4 regions of the Massilia sp. 2TAF26 genome follow, and region 3 is predicted to be linked to each of the others. Evidence: predicted binding sites of a transcription regulator. Region 3 holds the regulator's gene; each other region holds the start of a gene.
What was found. The regulator FNR, encoded in region 3, switches genes on or off when oxygen is low (the NO sensors DNR and NnrR bind a similar motif). The targets are predictions, from matches to a motif close to TTGATNNNNATCAA.

Region 1: a site for FNR is predicted at 2,487-2,500, ahead of AB4Z32_RS13165 (carbohydrate kinase). Genes of this name have one in related genera too.
Region 2: a site for FNR is predicted at 3,422-3,435, ahead of cqsA (alpha-hydroxyketone-type quorum-sensing autoinducer synthase). Genes of this name have one in related genera too.
Region 4: a site for FNR is predicted at 1,043-1,056, ahead of AB4Z32_RS14710 (glycine-rich domain-containing protein). Genes of this name have one in related genera too.

Annotation. Positions count from the first base shown of each region.
Region 1 is NZ_JBFRFV010000010.1:163,732-168,197, reverse strand. It holds gene deoC (deoxyribose-phosphate aldolase) at 1-83, opposite strand, end outside; gene AB4Z32_RS13175 (phosphopentomutase) at 80-1,273, opposite strand; gene xapA (xanthosine phosphorylase) at 1,404-2,240, opposite strand; gene AB4Z32_RS13165 (carbohydrate kinase) at 2,556-3,668, shown strand; gene AB4Z32_RS13160 (pseudouridine-5'-phosphate glycosidase) at 3,671-4,466, shown strand, end outside.
Region 2 is NZ_JBFRFV010000018.1:35,638-40,103, reverse strand. It holds gene AB4Z32_RS18175 (DUF4232 domain-containing protein) at 1-27, opposite strand, end outside; gene AB4Z32_RS18170 (DUF1906 domain-containing protein) at 63-899, opposite strand; gene AB4Z32_RS18165 (response regulator) at 945-1,946, opposite strand; gene AB4Z32_RS18160 (sensor histidine kinase) at 1,948-3,318, opposite strand; gene cqsA (alpha-hydroxyketone-type quorum-sensing autoinducer synthase) at 3,505-4,466, shown strand, end outside.
Region 3 is NZ_JBFRFV010000002.1:109,388-113,853, reverse strand. It holds gene cydB (cytochrome d ubiquinol oxidase subunit II) at 1-861, opposite strand, end outside; gene AB4Z32_RS02610 (cytochrome ubiquinol oxidase subunit I) at 870-2,297, opposite strand; gene fnr (fumarate/nitrate reduction transcriptional regulator Fnr) at 2,496-3,266, shown strand; gene AB4Z32_RS02600 (GNAT family N-acetyltransferase) at 3,476-3,937, shown strand; gene AB4Z32_RS02595 (EthD family reductase) at 3,962-4,282, shown strand; gene AB4Z32_RS02590 (hypothetical protein) at 4,297-4,466, opposite strand, start outside.
Region 4 is NZ_JBFRFV010000012.1:127,428-131,893, reverse strand. It holds gene AB4Z32_RS14715 (CHASE domain-containing protein) at 1-901, shown strand, start outside; gene AB4Z32_RS14710 (glycine-rich domain-containing protein) at 1,266-2,066, shown strand; gene AB4Z32_RS14705 (hypothetical protein) at 2,141-2,416, opposite strand; gene AB4Z32_RS14700 (NAD-dependent epimerase/dehydratase family protein) at 2,575-3,462, opposite strand; gene AB4Z32_RS14695 (CDP-6-deoxy-delta-3,4-glucoseen reductase) at 3,475-4,466, shown strand, end outside.

The sequences.
Region 1 (4,466 bases), on a different contig from region 3:
TTGAGGTGGTTGATCCAGCCCAGGTCGAGGCCGGTGGCCGTGTTACGCGCAGTGATAATTTTAGAATCGAGGTTCGGGCTCATAGCACAGCAGTTCCGTTCGAGAGAGGTTTGACGCCGAGGTGTTTGGCGAGCGTTGCGCCGATATCGGAGAAGGTGTCGGCCACCGGCAGTTCCTTCGCGGGCGCGGCCGGGCCGAAGAACAGCATCGGGATGTGTTCGCGGGTGTGGTCGGAGCCGGGCCAGGTCGGGTCGCAGCCGTGGTCGGCGGTGATCACGACCAGGTCGCCGGGCTGAAGCTTGGCCATGAATTCGGGCAGGCGCGCGTCCAGCTCGTGCAGCGCGTTCGAGTAACCGGCGACGTCGCGGCGATGGCCGAAGTGCATGTCGAAGTCGACGAAGTTCACGAAGGTCAGCGACTTGTCGCCGGCGGTGTCCGCGACTTCCAGCAGGCGGTCGAACAGCGCCATATTGTCGGCGCCCTTGATCAGTTGGGTCACGCCCTGGCCGGCGAAGATATCGCTGATCTTGCCGAGCGCGATGACCTCGCCGCCGGCGTCCTTGACGTGGTCCAGCAGGGTCGGCGCGACCGGCGGCACGGCGTAGTCGTGACGGTTGCTGGTGCGCTTGTAATCACCGTTCGCGCCGGTGAAGGGACGCGCGATCACACGGCCAATATTGTAGGGCTTGACCAGCTCGTACGCGGCTTCGCAGACTTCGTACAGGCGCTCGAGGCCGAAGTGTTCTTCGTGCGCGGCGATCTGCAGCACCGAGTCGGCCGAGGTGTACAGGATCGGCTTGCCGCTGGCGACGTGCTCGTCGCCCAGCTCGTTGATGATGGTGGTGCCGGAAGCGTGGCAGTTGCCCAGCCAGCCCGGTACGCCCGTCAGCTCCTGCAGTTTATCCGTCAGCTCTTTCGGGAAGCTCGGCACGGTCTTGGGGAAGTAGCCCCAGTCGAACAGCACCGGCACGCCGGCGATTTCCCAGTGGCCGCTCTGGGTGTCCTTGCCGGTCGACTGCTCGCGGGCGACGCCCCAGGCGCCGCTGAAGCCGTCGCGTTTCTCGAAACCGGCCGGCCATTCGCCGCAGGCTTTATGCGCCGCGGCGCCGAGGCCGATGGTTTCCAGGGTCGGCAGCGACATCGGCTTGCCTTCCCTGGCGGCCCATTCGGCGATGTGGCCGAGGGTGTTGGCGCCGGTGTCGCCGTACTTGCCGGCGTCGGGCAGTGCGCCGAGGCCGAAGGAGTCAAGCAGGAGGATGAATGCGCGTGACATATAGTTATCTCACATAGAAATTGCTAGCAGAAATTGCTAGCTCGTCGCCCCCGCGAAGGCGGGGGTCCAAGTTTGCCTGCGTTTCGACTGCTCGACAAACTTGGGTCCCCGCCTGCGCGGGGACGACGTATTAGGCGTTAGCGGTCGTACCCAGACGTTCAATAAACGCGTGCATCAACGCCACCAGGTCCTTGGCCGCCACCGCAGCATACTTCAGGGTCTGCTCGTGCGACAGCGGGAACGGGGTCAGGCCTTCGGCCAGGTTGGTGATGGCGGAGACGCCGGCGACTTTCAGGCCGCAGTGGCGGGCGGCGATCACTTCCGGGACCACCGACATGCCGACCACGTCGGCGCCCATGGTGCGGAAGGCGCGAATCTCGGCCGCGGTTTCGAAGTGCGGGCCCGGGGTCGACAGGTAGACGCCTTCGTGCAGGGTGATGCCCTTCTCTTTCGCCACGGTCTTCACCAGTTCGCGGGTGTCAAGGTCATAGGCGTTGGCCATGCTGAAGAAGCGCGGGCCGAAGCGGTCGTCGTTCGGGCCGGCCATCGGGCTGCCCGGCAGCAGGTTGATGTGGTCGGAAAGCAGCACGATGCTGCCGGCGTCCACTTCCGGACGCAGCGAACCGGCCGCGTTGGTCACGAACAGCAGTTCGCAGCCCATCAGTTTCAGGGTACGGACAGCGGAAGTCATCACGCTGGCGCCGTAGCCTTCATAGAAGTGGCCGCGGCCCTTCATGCAGGCGACCGGCACGCCGGCCAGGGTGCCCAGCACCAGTTCGCCGGCGTGGCCGTGCACGGTGCTGATCGGGAAGCCAGGCAGGTCGGCGTAGCTGATCGCCACCGCGTCCGTCATCTGCTCGGCCAGCACGCCGAGACCGGAGCCGAGGATGAGCGCCACACGCGGCGTGAAACCGGGCTTGCGGGCACGGATGACGTCGGCGGCTTCGAATGGGGTGTTGCTGAGCATGGATGGCTTCCTTGTGATATTCGCTGGATTGGGCTTATTGCGGGTATTCGTGCTGGCAGACCGGAGAAGCTGAAGGAGCGTCAGGCGCTCAAGGTGTTGCACAGAAAGCGGGAGCCCGGTGCACCAAATAAATCAAACTATGCATTATCGTGGATTGGTATGGCAAATACCAAATTTTTGCTCGATTTATATGTAGAAGGTATAAATGGGCTATGCTGCATGTTAGCCCCCGGAGACAGCCTCGGATTGACGCCGACCAAACAAGTGTTTAAGATTAAAAACAATTGTTTATAGCCTCCTTGAATCGGAACCACCGTGAGCGAACACTCAAAAAAACAACAGTTGCTTGAGCTGATCCGCGCGAACCCCTTTATTTCGCAGCAGGATCTGGCTGCCAGCCTGGGGCTGTCGCGCTCGGCCGTGGCCGGCTATATCGCCGGCCTGATCCGCGAACGCAAGCTGCTGGGACGCGCCTATGTGCTGCCGGACCGCCGTCCCGTCACCTGCATCGGCGCGGCCAACCTCGACCGCAAGCTGCGCTCGCTGGCCGGCATCGCCATGCACACCTCGAACCCCGCCATCCAGAGCGAATCCTTCGGCGGCGTCGCCCGCAACATCGCCGAAAACCTCGCGCGCATGGGCACGCCGGCCGCCCTGCTGACCGCGACCGGCAAGGACAGCTCGGGCGCCGCCCTGCTCGCCCACGCAAAAAGCCTCGGCATCGACCTGGGGGGCACGCTGCAGCTGCCCGACCTCGCCAGCGGCACCTATACCGCGGTGCTGGACCAGGATGGCGAGATGGTGGTCGCGCTGGCCGACATGGCCCTCTACGACCGCCTCGATCGCGCCTTCGTCGACAGCTGCCAGGCCCGGCTCGCGACCAGCGCGCTGGTGGTGGCCGACCTCAACCTGCCGCTCGACACGGTCGACGCCGTGATCGCCGGAGCGCGCCGTGCCGAGGTGCCGCTGGTGCTGGTGGCGGTGTCCGAGCCGAAGATGGCGCGCCTGCCGCGCGATCTCTCGGGCGTGCGTCTCTTGATCCTGAACCGCGGCGAACTCGCGGCGCGGGTCGGGCGCGAACTCTCCAGCGAAACCGAGCTCGACGCCGCGGTGGCCGAAGTGCGGGCCCAGGGCGCGCGCGACCTGATCGTCACGCGCGGCGCCGACGGCGTGCTGTTCACGCGCGGCGGCACGGGTGAGGACCGGATCGTCCGCCTGTACGCGCCCGGCACCGACGTGGTCGACGTCACCGGCGCCGGCGACGCCTTCGCGGCCGCCGTGTGCTGGTCGCTGGTCCACGACGGCGAAGACCTCGAACTGGCCTGCCGGCGCGGCCTGAAACTGTCGGCGCTGACCCTCGGCGTGACCGAGACGGTGCATCCGCGCCTCGGCCCGGACACTCTTACGAACATGAACCTCCAGGACTGACCATGCAAGCCTTTCTCCAGTTTTCTCCCGAAGTGCAGGCCGCCCGCGCCGCCGGCAAACCCGTCGTCGCCCTCGAGTCGACCATCATCTCGCACGGCATGCCCTACCCGCAGAACGTGCAGACCGCGCGCGAAGTCGAGCAGGTGATCCGCGACGCCGGCGCGGTGCCGGCCACCATCGCCATCATCGACGGCCGCATCTGCATCGGCCTGTCCGACGACCAGCTCGAGCAGCTGGGCCAGTCGACGGACGCGATCAAGGTGAGCCGCCGCGACCTGGCCTACGTCCTGGCCACCAGAAAGCTCGGCGCCACCACCGTCGCCGCCACCATGATCTGCGCGAAGCTGGCCGGCATCGAAGTCTTCGTCACCGGCGGCATCGGCGGCGTGCACCGCGGCGCCGAGACCAGCTTCGACATCTCGGCCGACCTGCAGGAACTGGCCCGGACCGGCGTCGCCGTGGTCTGCGCGGGCGTCAAGTCCATCCTCGACATCGGCCTGACCCTCGAATACCTCGAGACCCACGGCGTGCCGGTGGTGAGCGTGGGCCAGGCGGCCTTCCCCGCCTTCTTCACGCGCGACAGCGGCTTCAAGGCCGACTTCCAGCTCGACACGCCGGAAGAACAGGCGCGCTTCATCCGCACCAAGTGGCAGCTCGGCCTGGAGGGCGGCGTGGTGGTCAGCAATCCGGTGCCGGAAGTCTCGTCGATGAAGAACGAGGAGATCGATGCCATCATCGCCCAGGCCCTGGCCGAAGCGGCGCAGCAGGGCGTGAAGGGCAAGCTCGTCACGCCCTTCC
Region 2 (4,466 bases), on a different contig from region 3:
TGGTGGAAGTGAAAAGCAGCTTGGCATGGTGGCGCTCCTGGATGGCATCGATAAGTGGACGGTCAGTTGCATACGCTGGCGGAATTCAGGCCGCCGGTCGGGGCCAGTGGTCCGTTGGCGCAGTTGCTGTCGATGTTCAGGGTCACGCCGCCATAGGTCTCGTTGTGGTCGCCCTGGTACTGCTTGAGGCGCTGGTGGCTCGACCATGAGCTGCCGGCGATGCAGGACAGGGTCGAGGTCGACGGATTGCCGTCCCAGTTCGCGGCCCAGATGAATTGCGGCGGACGCGCCATGGTGGCGAGGTCGCTGAACCAGGTATTGCAGGCCGAGCCATAGACGCCGGAGGCCTGGGCCGGCGCCACCGCCAGCTGGTCCACCCAGCCCTGCAGGAACTGCTTGACCGCGGCCTTGCAGGACGCGTCGTTGGAATAGCCTTCCATGTCGTACACGACCGGCGTGCCGGCCGCATTGTTGGTCACGCCGAGGGCGATCAGGGCATTGTAGGCCTTCAGGGCTTCGTCCTTGCCCTGCTGGTAGGCGGTGGCGGTGTCGTAGCTGATGCGGCTGGAGAAGGTGGTGCAGGGCGCCTGCGGGCCGACCCAGATCAGCGAATGGCGCCAGCCCTGGCTGTTGGTGGTGTTCATCCAGGTGGCGGTGAGGTTAGGCTGCGAACAGGCCCGCACCGCGCCGCCGATGTAGACGCCGACGAAGCTCCACGGCGTATTCGTCCACCAGGCCTGCATCTGCGAGGTGGACGGGGCGGCGCAGCTGTCGAAGCCCTTGCCGTTGAATGCGGCGCCGGCGCCGGGATAGGCCTCGGCGGATGGCGCGGCGAAAAGGGCTGCGGCGAACAGGGCCGGCAGCAGCGCGGCGGGCGCCTTGCGGGGCAGGGTTGGCATCGAATGCTCTCCTTGGTGGTGGTGTGGCGGGGCGGCGGCCCCGGCTCAGGCATGGCCGGGATGGCGGCGCAGGAAGTTCGAGAAGGACTCCACCGGCCCGTCCAGGAATTCCGGGTCGAGCGGGAACATGGCCCAGTAATACAGCTCGCGGCCGTGGCAGCTCTGGGCCGGCGCAGTGTAGCGGTGCCATTCCTTGTGCCGCACCGGCGAATACATGCCGTCGCCGTCGCTGAAGTTCGGCACCACGCGGCGCTGGCCGAGCGCTTCCAGCAACGAGGCCGGGGCGCCGCCGTCGAGGGCGATCTCGAAGTGGGCGTTCATGCTCTGCTCGGTCTCGACGGCCAGCAGCCAGGGGCGGGCATCGCGGTCGTACATCAGGAAGCCGGGAGGGGTCTTGAACAGGTAGTGCTCGACGATCTTGTGGCGCGCGCCCAGCTCGCGCACCAGGCCGCAGATGGCGGGATCGTTGACGAAGCTGAAATCGTGCAGCGAGAGCAGCATGCGCAGCGCTTCCGACTGGGCCAGGAAGAAGCCCTCCTGCAGATGGGTGAGTTCTTCCTCCAGGCGGTCGAGGGCGTGGGCGTCGCTCTTGCGCACGTAGCGGTCGATCAGGCCGCGGTTGAAGGCTTCGATCGCGACCCGCTCGTCGGCGACCCCGGTCAGCAGGATCTTCCGGCACGGCAGGTCGCGCACCGCCTCGCAGAACTGGATCCCGTCCATGCCCGGCATCGCGTAGTCGACCACCAGCACCGAGGGCGTCAGGAAGCGCTGGGCGTGGCGGCGGATGCCGCATACCTGCTCGACGTGCAGGGCGATGTTGTAGGGCTGGGGCGCGAAGGTATAGGTGTCGACGCTGGGCGACAGCAGTCCGGCCAGGGCCGCGGGCGCGGCGCCGTGCTGGCGCAGCCAGGCGGTGGCGGCGGTGGTGTCGCTGAAGCCGATGCTGGGGAAGCTCGGGCCGAGCTGGAAGCGCAGGCTGTGCAGGAAGCTGGGACTGTCATCCACGAGGACGGTCATGGTGGGATGCTGGTAGATCGGCAGGTTCATGCTAAGCCTCGTTGACTCGTTCGACTCGGTCGTTGATTGCACGGGGAGGACGCGGCGTCGTGGACGCGTCGGCGGCGCGCCGCGCCGGCGGGAACTCCAGCGCGAACACCGTGTACAGGTCCTCGCGCGAGCGGCAGCGGATCTTGCCGTGCCAGGCATGCACGATGTCCTTGCACAGCGCCAGGCCGATGCCGGCGCCGGTGTTCGCCGGGTAGGAATAGAAGCGCTCGAAGATGTAGGGCAGCTGGCGCGCCGGGATGCCGCAGCCGCTGTCCATCAGCAGCAGGCGCGGGCGCTTGCGGGCGCCGTCGACGATGATCCGCACTTTCCCCTTGCCGGCGCGCTGCAGGGCCTTCAGGGCATTCCGGAGCAGGTTGAGCAGCACCACCGAGGCCAGTTCCTGGCGTCCGCGGAAGGCGAAGTCGCTGCGCACCACCACGCTCACCAGGCGCCGCTGCTCCCCGCTGACGAAGGGATAGCGGCCGATCACGCCGTTCACCAGCTCGGCCATCGATACCCGCTCGTTGGGCGCCAGTTGCTGGTTCATGGCCGCTGCCGACATCAGGAACAGGTCGATCATCTGGTTCATGTGGCGCACCTCGAAGCCGATCCGCTCCAGCGCTTCCGGCACGCCTTCTTCCGCGCCCGGTATCGCCCTGGCGATCCCGCGCACGTTGGCGGAGATGCTGATCAGGGGCGTGCGCAGTTCGTGCGAGACCATCGCCAGCGCCTGCGCCATGCCGGCCAGCTTCTCGCTCGCCAGCAGCCGGCGCCCGATCTTGGTAAGGGCCACGATCACGATCGTGAAGACGTAGATCGGCGCCTGCTCCAGCACCAGCGGCAGGGCGTGGAAATCGCCGCTCGCGTTCGGATCGCCCAGCACCACGTACAGCAGGCAGGCGGCCAGCGCGCCGGCGCTGCAGGACAGCAGCGCCCACAGGGAATCGAACTGGAACAGCAGGATCAGCGCCAGCAGCAGCGATTCGCCCCACACTGCCGAGCCGTGGTTCATCAGGAACATGTAGCTGAAAAAGAAGGGCATCACATAGGTGACGCTGATGAACTCATAGGGACGGAGCCAGTTTCGCTTGATTTTGCGCGGGAACAATAATGCTGGAAGGCATAGAACAAAACCGAGTATCCGCAGGCCCGGGCTCTCGAACTTTTGTGGGAACCACATTGTCCAGATGAGGTAGTACGCCGGCATGCCGATGCAGCCGACCCATGCGAGGAAATGCAGCCGCACCACGGCATGCTCGTGCAGCTGGTCCTGGCGCAGCAGCCACGCCAGCAAGGCGGGGCGGGTCAGCCGATAACGCATCCTGATCGGCGCACTGATGTTCGCGATGCTCCTGTACAGCAGATTCTTCACTCGGCAACTCCCGGTCGTCGACCGTCTGTTTTCGATCCTTGTCACTTAACAATTGATCTCACGCAATTGTTGGTTGAGCTTGAAGGAAACTGCTCAGTTCAGATTGATCTCGGTCAAGAGTGCGTCGAGAAGCCGAGCCGAATTTTTGCGTATGGACACAATGAAATTTTTCCTGGAGATAAAAAAATGACACTACTGACCAAAGCCCAAAACCATGTCCGCCCCGCAGCCCTGCGCATGCCCGCCTTCGTCACCCGCCGGATGGACGAACACCACGTGAACCGGATCGAACAGCTCATGGGCGGCGAGCACGTCCATGTGTGGAAGCGCCAGGGACCCGGCGCGGTCATGTTGGCCGGTAACGATTACCTCTGCCTGGCGAACGAACCGGCGCTGCTCCAGGCCCAGGTGCGCGCCCTGCAGGGCAAGGCCGGGCAGAACCTGATGTCGGCCGTCTACCTGCAGGCCGGCAGCCGGCAGCACCGGCTGGAAGAGAAGTTCGCCGACTTCATGGGCGCCCAGCAGACGGTGCTGGCGCAATCCGGCTGGGCCGCGAACGTCGGGCTGATGCACAGCATCGCCGAGCCGGGCGTGCCGGTCTACCTCGACATCATGGCGCATGCCTCACTGTGGGACGGGGTCCAGCTGGGCGGGGCCAGGGCCGTGCCCTTCCTGCATAACAATATGGAGCACTTGCAGCGCCAGTTGAACAAGCACGGCGCCGGCGTGATCGTGGTCGACGCCCTGTACAGCACCGACGGCAGCCTGGCGCCGCTGCACGAGGTGCTTGCCCTGGCCGAGAAGACCGGCAGCGTGCTGGTGGTCGACGAATCGCATTCGCTCGGCACCCACGGTCCGCGCGGCGCCGGCCTGGTGATCGCCGCCGGACTGGAAGACCGCGTGCACTTCCGTACCGCCTCGCTGGCCAAGGCCTTCGCCGGCCGCGCCGGCATCATCACCTGTTCGAGCCGCTTCAAGGGCTACTTCCTGTCGGAGTCGCGCCCGGCGATCTTCAGCTCCTGCCTGCTGAACCACGAGCTGGCCTGGTTCGACGCCGCCATCGATTTCGTCGAGCAGGCCGACGTCCGCCGGGCCGGCCTGCGCCGCATCACCGAGGAAGTGCGCAGCGGCCTGGAACGGCTCGGCTA
Region 3 (4,466 bases):
GATCGCGGGCGGCACGATGTGCGGCCAGATGCTGATTGCCATGCCGATATAGCCGAGCAGGGTCAGCGCCAGCGCGGCGATGAAGGGCTGGCGGTGCGGATCGCGCTTGAGCGACCACAGCAGCCAGAACGCCGACCCGGCCACCAGCAGCGGCACCGGCGACAGGATCAGCAGGTTCGGGAAGCTGAACCAGCGCGCGGCCACCTGGTGCTGGGACAGCGGGGTCCAGATGCTGACCACCACCACCGCCGCCAGCAGCAGCAGGGCAAAGGGCCGCGCCAGGGCGACCATGCGGCGCTGCAGTTCGCCCTCGGTCTTCATCACCAGCCAGGTCGCCCCCAGCACCGTATACGCGATCATCACGCCAAAGCCGGCCGCCAGCGGAAACGGCGCGAACCAGTCGAGCGGCCCGCCGGCATAGCTGCGTCCCGACACCGGAATCCCGGACAGGAAGGCGCCCAGCGCCACGCCCTGGAAAAAGGCCGCCGCCATCGAGCCGCCGGTGAAGGCCAGGTCCCAGATCGGCCGTTCGCGGTCATTGGCCTTGAAGCGGAATTCGAAGGCGACGCCGCGGAAGATCAGGCCCAGCAGCATGAAGATCAGCGGCAGGTAGAGGCCCGGCAGGATCACGGCGTAGGCCACCGGGAAGGCGGCCAGCAGCCCTTCGCCACCCAGCACCAGCCAGGTTTCGTTGCCGTCCCAGATCGGCGCCACCGAATTCATCATCGCGTCGCGGTCGCGCCTGGCCGGGACGAAGGGGTAGAGCATGCCGATGCCGAGGTCGAAGCCGTCCAGGATCACGTACATGAACACGGAGAAGAAGATGATGCCGGCCCAGACCGCGGTGATGTCGATGTCCATGTCCATGTTCACGTCATATTGTCTTGGTTGGCGGAGGCATCGGCCTCCGGCACCGACAGCGGCCGCGCCGGCGTGCGTCCCCTGCCCGGCCCGCCTTGCGGGATGCGCGTGGTATCGAAGGCTTGCGGCCCCTTGCGCACCAGCCTCAGCACATAGGCGATGCCGACCCCGAACACAAAAAAGTAGGAAACCACGAACAGCGCCAGGCTCAGCGCCACCGGCCCGGCGTCGATCTTCGAGGCGCCGTCGGCGGTGCGCAGCACGCCATAGACGATCCAGGGCTGGCGCCCGACCTCGGTGGTGATCCAGCCGGCCAGCACCGCTACCAGACCCGCCGGCCCCATCCACATGGCCATGCGCAGGAAGCCGCGGCTGTCGAACAGGCGCTTCCTGAAGCGTAGCCACACGCCCCAGGCGCCCAGCGCGATCATCAGCAGGCCCAGGCCCACCATCACGCGAAAACTCCAGAACAGGATCAGGGAATTCGGCCGCTGGTCGCGCGGAAATTCCTTCAAACCCTTGATCTGGCCGCCCCAGGTATGGGTCAGGATCCAGCTGCCCACGCGCGGGATGCCGATGGCGAACTTGGTTTCCTCGTCCTCCATGCTGGGTATGCCGAACAGCAAAAGTGGCAGGGGCTTGTCGCCCTCGTTTTCCCAATGCCCCTCGAGGGCGGCGATCTTGGCCGGCTGGTGCTTGAGAGTGTTCAGGCCGTGCATGTCGCCGACCACGGCCTGGATCGGCGCCACGATCAGCACCATCCACATCGCCATCGACAGCATGGTGCGCACCGCCTCGCTCCCCCGTCCCTTGAGCAGATGCCAGGCCGCCGAGCTGCCGACGAACAGCGCGGTCGACAGGAAGGCCGCGATCGACATGTGCACCAGCCGGTAGGGGAAGGAGGGATTGAAGACGATCTTGAACCAGTCGACCGGCACCATGCGGCCGTTGACGATGTCGTAGCCCTGCGGCGTCTGCATCCAGCTGTTCGAGCCGAGGATCCAGGTGGCGGAAATCAAGGTGCCGAGCGCGACCATGCAGGTGGCGAGGAAGTGCAGCCCGGGCCCGACCCGGGTCCAGCCGAACAGCATCACGCCGAGGAAGCCGGCCTCCAGGAAGAAGGCGGTGAGCACCTCGTAGGCCAGCAGCGGCCCGGTGATGGCGCCGGCATATTCGGAAAAATAGCTCCAGTTGGTACCGAACTGGTAGGCCATCACGATGCCGGAGACCACGCCCATGCCGAAGTTGACGGCGAAGATCTTCAGCCAGAAGTGATAGAGATCGACGAAGACCTGGCGCCTGGTCTTCAGCCAGCACAGCTCGAGCACGGCCAGGTAGCTGGCCAGGCCGATGGTGATGGCCGGAAACAGGATGTGGAACGACATCGTGAACGCGAACTGCAGGCGCGCCAGGTCCAATGCCGCCAATCCGAACATGAGTCCCCTCCGCTATTGTCGTGTGTAGAATCTAGCACGTGCTGAGCCGCGCACGATTGGCGCAGTAGCGATGCCTGGCCGCGTTCAAAATGCCACGGAGTATGATCAGGCGTCGAGGCAGCCCCGGCTTTGCGAACGCAAGCTCGGCATGGGGCCGTATAATCCGGGGTATTGACATCCATTCGCATCCTTTATCCGATGATCCAGGCCATCTCTTTCCAGAGCGACGACAAGCCGCTGAACGTTCCCGCGCTCAAGGCCAGCTGCTCGGCCTGCAGCATGCACCAGCTGTGCCTGCCGATGGGCCTGGAAGACGCGGACATCGACCGCCTCGACAAGATCATCGGCCGCCGCCGCCGTCTCGAGCGCGACGAAGCCCTGTACAAGATGGGCGAGCCCTTCCGCAACCTCTACGCGGTGCGCTTCGGCCACTTCAAGACCTACCAGGTGAATGCGGCCGGCGAGGCGCAGATCACCGGTTTCCAGATGGCCGGCGAACTGCTGGGCATGGATGCGATCAGCGCCGACCGCCACCACTGCGACGCCGTCGCGCTGGAAGACAGCGAAGTCTGCGAGATCCCCTTCACCAACCTGGAAGACCTGTTTGGCCAGGTGCCTGCCCTGCTGCGCCACTTCCACCGCATCATGAGCCAGGAAATCACGCGCGAGCAGAACGTCATGCTCCTGCTCGGCAATATGCGCGCCGAGCAGCGCTTCGCCGTCTTCCTGGTGAACCTGTCGGCCCGCTACGCCGCGCGCGGCTATGCGGCCAACAGCTTCCAGCTGCGCATGTCGCGCGAGGACATCGGCAACTACCTGGGGCTGACCATCGAGAGCATCAGCCGCCTGCTGTCGCGCTTCAAGAAGCTTGGCCTGCTGCAGGTCGACAAGCGCGAAGTGACCCTGCTCGAACCGGCGCGGCTGAAGGCGATGGCGGCCGGGACCGAGCAGTGCAGTCCGATGGCGTGATCAACTAGCCTGTTGGATTGCTTCCGGCTTTTGATCGGCCGGTGCGGCTTCCGGCGCGACGACGTTGCCGTCGACGACTTGCACGACCATTTGTTCGCCTTGCGGGCCCAGGGCCAGGCAGTTGTATTTCAGGCACTCCCCTCGACAATAAGATCCAGTGGGTACATGCTGGTCGTCTGACGTAGGCCAAGCACAAAACGGAGGTCGACATGACGACAAGTAACTTAGTTGAAGAACTCTCGGGCGCGCCATCCCGCCATGGGCTTCTTGAGGACATTGGCAGCTTGCGCGAAGGCCGAACCCGGCTCGATCTGGATGGGTTTCGATTCGATCCGATACGCAAGCTTCCACTCTATGTCTTCAATCTCGTCGACGACGACGGAGCTCTTGTCGGCCAGTATCACTTTGCACCGGGCGCGCCGGAAGCGGTGGGAGAGATCGGCAACGCCGGGGGATACGTGGATGAAGCGTACCGGAACAGAGGTCACAGCAAAGACGCCATCAAGGCCTTGGGCGAGCTGGCGTCGCGACACGGAATGGACTCGTTCATCATCACCTGCCCGAAGGACAACGAGGCTGCGCGTAAAGCCCTGGACCAGGTCGGCGTAGAAATGGCGAATCGTGGCGACAAACTCTGTTTTTACGAAATTCCGGCATCGAAATCGAACTGAAGCAATTACGACGAGGAGACAGAGATGATCAAGGTGAGCGTGATGTATCCCAACGGCCCGGACGCCCGTTTCGACGACGACTACTACCGGGAGCGGCACATGCCCATGGTGAAGGAACTGATGGGCGATGCTTTAATGTACTACACGATCGACAGGGGAATGGCCGGCGGTGCGCCGGCGTCGAACGCGCCCTACATCGCCATGGGTCACCTGTTCTGCGACTCGGTCGATGCCTTCCAGGCCGGCTTCGGCCCGCATACGAAGGAAATCATGGGCGACATTCCGAATTACACCAACCAGACGCCGGTCGTCCAGATCAGTCAGGTGGTGGTCGGCCAAGCCTGAGCCGGGCGGCCGCCTCATCCTTCCCAGCGCGAGCCGGGAAGGATGCCGCACATGTTCCCGCGCTGGAATCCGGGACCCTTGAAGGCGAGGAAATCGTCATTGAAGCTAGCGAAGGTGGTGTCCGGGCGCCGCTTCAGCACCCGGTGGCCGAAATCCTGTCCGCGCGGGTGGGCGGCGACCACGG
Region 4 (4,466 bases), on a different contig from region 3:
CGTGCCCAAGTCCGCCCTGTACACCGACTTCGACGTGCATTATCCGAACCTGATGATGGCTTTCGGTTTTCTCGGCTCGATGCTGCTGTTCGCACTGGTGCAGACGTTGACGTCGTCGCGCCGCGCCGCTCTCGAACTGGCGAAGGAGATGACCAGCGAACTGCGCGAGAGCCAGAACAAGCTGCAGCTGTCGCACCACAAGCTGCGCCGCCTTGCCGATCATGCCTACCAGATCAAGGAGCTGGAACGCAAACGCATCGCGCGCGAGATCCACGACGATCTCGGCCAGAACCTGCTGGCGCTGCGCATCGAAGGCGAGATGCTGGCCGCCCGCACCAAGGCAAGCCATCGCCACCTGCATGGACGCGCGCGCGAGACGCTGCAGCAGATCGATACCATCATCAAGAGCGTGCGCCAGATCATCAACGACCTGCGCCCAACCGTACTCGACCTCGGCCTGTCGGCAGCCGTCGAGTGGCAGGTCAACCAGTTCGAGCGGCGCACCGGCATCCCCTGCGAACTGCGCAACGAGCAGGGAGAGATCGCCCTGCCCGACCACTGCGCAACCGCATTTTTCCGCATCCTGCAGGAATCGCTGACCAATGTCGTGCGCCATGCGAACGCGACCAGGGTCTGGGTCGAGCTGAGCCTGAACGACGGCTGGCTGTCGCTCATGGTGCGGGATAACGGTTGCGGCCTGCCGCCGGGCGGACATCACAAGTCCGGGTCCTTCGGCCTGGTCGGGATCGAGGAACGCGTCATCATCCTCGGCGGCACCTGTTCCGTGTTCAGCAAGCCCGGCGGCGGCACGACGGTGACGGTCTCGGCACCGGTCGTGAACGCACCCGAACATCTTCTGCAGGAACATCAGGAGCACGGCGCCGGTTCGGCCGTCATCTGAAGCAACCGGCGCCGATGCAGGCCGGCTCATCGCCCTCTTCCCTTTCTTCTGCGCCAGAGGCCTTGGCTCGCTATTCGCCATCGCGCACGGCCTTGCGCTGATCGGCGCACAGCGGTTCCCGCTTTAGTACACCACTTTCCTTTGATAAATGTCAAATTAAAAACAAAAAACTTTAACAAATATCAAAGCCTGAGCTTATTTCCTAAATTACATTAATCACATGCAACGCACATCAAGAAGTCTGAAAACGTTGCTAAAAATCATCATGCACAATTGGTAAATAGTTCAGCAGTTGCAGTGGATAGAATTACAATACAAAAGGGAAGCTGTTCAAAACATGCTGTCAATAAATTTGAGGATGATCATGAACGCCAACGACCTGTTCAAAGCAGTGACCGAGCTCGACCTGGAACCGATCAAGATGAAGCTGATGCACGTCGAATCGGGAGAAGGCTGGAGCCTGGAGAAAGTCAACGCTGTAGAAAAGGAATACCGGCGCTTCCTGTGCCTGATGAAGCTGTATCCTGAAGAAGATACGTCGCCCCTGGCCGATGTCGATACGTTCTGGCACTACCACATCCTCGATACCATGAAGTACGCCACCGACTGCGAGCGCGTGTTCGGCTACTTCCTGCACCACTATCCCTACGTCGGCATGGACGGCAGCGAAGAAGATGAACAGTTCCGCCTCGACAGCGGCGACCGCATGCGCGACCTGTACGAAGCCACCTTCGGCGAGGCCTACCCGGGATCGTCCGTGGAAGCCGCCGAAGCGACCGCCTTCTGCGCAGGACCGTCGCGCGACAAGCTGAAAGCAATCGATACGAACGTCTCCGGCGCGATCGCCTTCTGCGCAGGCCCCTCGCGCGACAGGCTGAAAGCAATCGATACGAACGTCTCCGGCGCGATCGCCTTCTGCGCAGGCCCCTCGCGCGACAGGCTGAAAGCAATCGGTACGAACGTCTCCGGCGCGATCGCCTTCTGCGCGGGCCCCTCGCGCGACAGGTTGAAAGCACGCGTCACGGACATCTCAAGCGCCGTCGCCTTCTGTGCAGGACCGTCGCGCGACAAACTGAAAGCACGCGTCACGGACATCTCCAGCGCCGTCGCCTTCTGCGCAGGCCCTTCGCGCGACAGGCTGCAAGCCGAAGCCTGCCACCAATGACATCACCCTGATCCGGCCTTCCGCGCCGGATCTGCGCCGGGACCGGTTCTTGAGCCGGCCCGGCTTCCGGCGTTTCAGGCCGCGGCGGTCCCGGCGTCGGACTCGCTGCCGGCCCGCACCATCAGCGCGCGCAGTTCGCGAATGCTGTAATCGGATACCTCGTGCATGCGCAGCAGGATGGTCGCGCCGATCGGCAGCGTATTGTGGCGGATCTTGCTGATCACCGGCGGTGCGACTTCGAGCACGCGCGACAGCGCAGCGTCGTTCTTGAGCCTGAGTTTGCCGATGATGGCGTCGAGAACCCGGTTCGGGTCGTAGATGGAACCCTCCGGTATCCTTCTGATGGGCATGGTCTTCTTTCTAAAATAACAATCCGTGGGATATTCTTCACAACCCTTATAGGGTCGTGAAAAATCCGATAGTTTTGGGGTATAGGTAGTATTTATATGGCTGCGAGGCAGCTACCCCGAATGATACACGGACCAGTTATCTTTTGCTTAAGAGCACCTTATTTCGCCATTTCCAGCACCGCCTCCTCGACCCGCGGGTGATGCAGCCGGGCCCGCAATTCGCGCCTGATGCGGCGGTTGTCGAGCCGGCGCGACTCCGACATGAAGGACAGCAGCATCGGCGAGACCGCCTTTTCCAGCTCTGCGCGCGGCAGGCGCGGCGGGCGCGGCAGTCCGAAGGCGTCGGCCACCAGGTCGAAGTACTCTCCCATCTTCATGTGGCTATCGTCGCTGGCGTTGTAGGCGCGGCCGGGCCGGGCGCGGAACAGGGCCAGCAGGGCCAGGCGGGCGAGATCGTCGGCGTGGATGTGGTTGGTGTAGACGTCGTCCGCCGCCGCCAGCGCGGGCGTGCCCTGGCGCAGCCGCTCGAGCGGCAGGCGCTCCGCCGCATAGATGCCGGGGGCGCGCAGGATGGACACCTGTCCGCCCGTGCCGACGGCCCAGGCGCGCAGCACCTGTTCGGCGTCGACGCGGCGCCGGGCGCGGGCGTTGCGGGCGGCGCGCGGCGCGGTCTCGTCGATCAGGGCGCCGCCACGGTCGCCATAAACGCCGGAGGTGCTGATATAAACGACATGGGTCCCCTCGGGTAGAATGGCGGTCAAATTTCGTGTGCGCAAGTCCAGAGCGCCCTGCCGCGGCGGCGGCGCCAGGTGCACGACCCATGGCGCGAGCCGCGCCAGGCGGCGCAGCGTTTCCGGCCGGTCGAGATCGGCCACGATGGGAACCGCCCCCGCGGCCCGCAGCTCGGCGCGGCGCGCCGGCTGGCTGGTGACGGCGAACACGCGAAAGCGCTCCCTGACCAGCGGCAGCAGCCGCATGCCGACATCGCCGCAGCCCACGATCAGGAGGCGCGGCTTGTTGAACCTGATATTGTTTAAAGTATTCATTCCGAGGATTGTATGACGTTCCAGATTACCGTTCAGCCCAGCGGCCACCACTACGAATGCGAGCAGGACGAAACCGTGCTCGCGGCGGCGATCCGCTCCGGCATCGGACTGCCGTATGGCTGCAAGAACGGCGCCTGCGGCTCCTGCAAGGGCAAGGTCGTCGAAGGGACCATCCACCACAAGCCGCACCAGCAGCGCGCCCTGTCCGAACAGGAAAAGCTGCAGGGCTATGCGCTGATGTGCTGCGCCGTCCCCGAAGGCGACGTGACGATCGAGGCGCGCGAAGTCGGCGGCAGCACCGACTACCCGGTGCGCAAGATGCCGACCCGCGTGACCGCGATCCGCCGCGCCGCGCCGGACGTGGCCATCCTCAGCCTGCAACTGCCGGCCAACGAAGCCCTCGCCTACCGCGCCGGCCAGTACGTCGAATTCATGCTGAAGGACGGCAAGCGCCGCGCCTACAGCATCGCCAATGCGCCCTCCTTCAGCGGTCCGCTGGAACTGCACGTCCGGCACCTGCCGGGCGGCCTGTTCACCGACCACGTGTTCTCGACCATGAAGGAGCGCGACATCCTGCGCTTCGAAGGCCCGCTCGGCACCTTCTTCCTGCGCGAGGAATCCGCCAAGCCGATCGTGCTGCTGGCTTCGGGCACCGGCTTCGCGCCGGTCAAGGCCCTGGTCGAGCACATGATCCACCTGAAATCGGAGCGCCCGGTCCACCTGTACTGGGGCGGCCGCCGTCCGCAGGACCTGTACATGCACGAACTGTGCGAACAGTGGGCGCGCGAGCTGCCGCACTTCCGCTACGTGCCGGTGATCTCGGATGCCCTGCCGGAAGATGCGTGGACGGGCCGCGGCGGCTACGTGCACGCCGCCGTGATGCAGGATATTCCCGACCTGTCGGGCTACCAGGTGTATGCTTGCGGTGCGCCCATCATGGTCGACTCCGCGCGCCGCGACTACGTGGCGCAGTGCGGCCTGCCGGCCGAAGAATTCTACGCCGA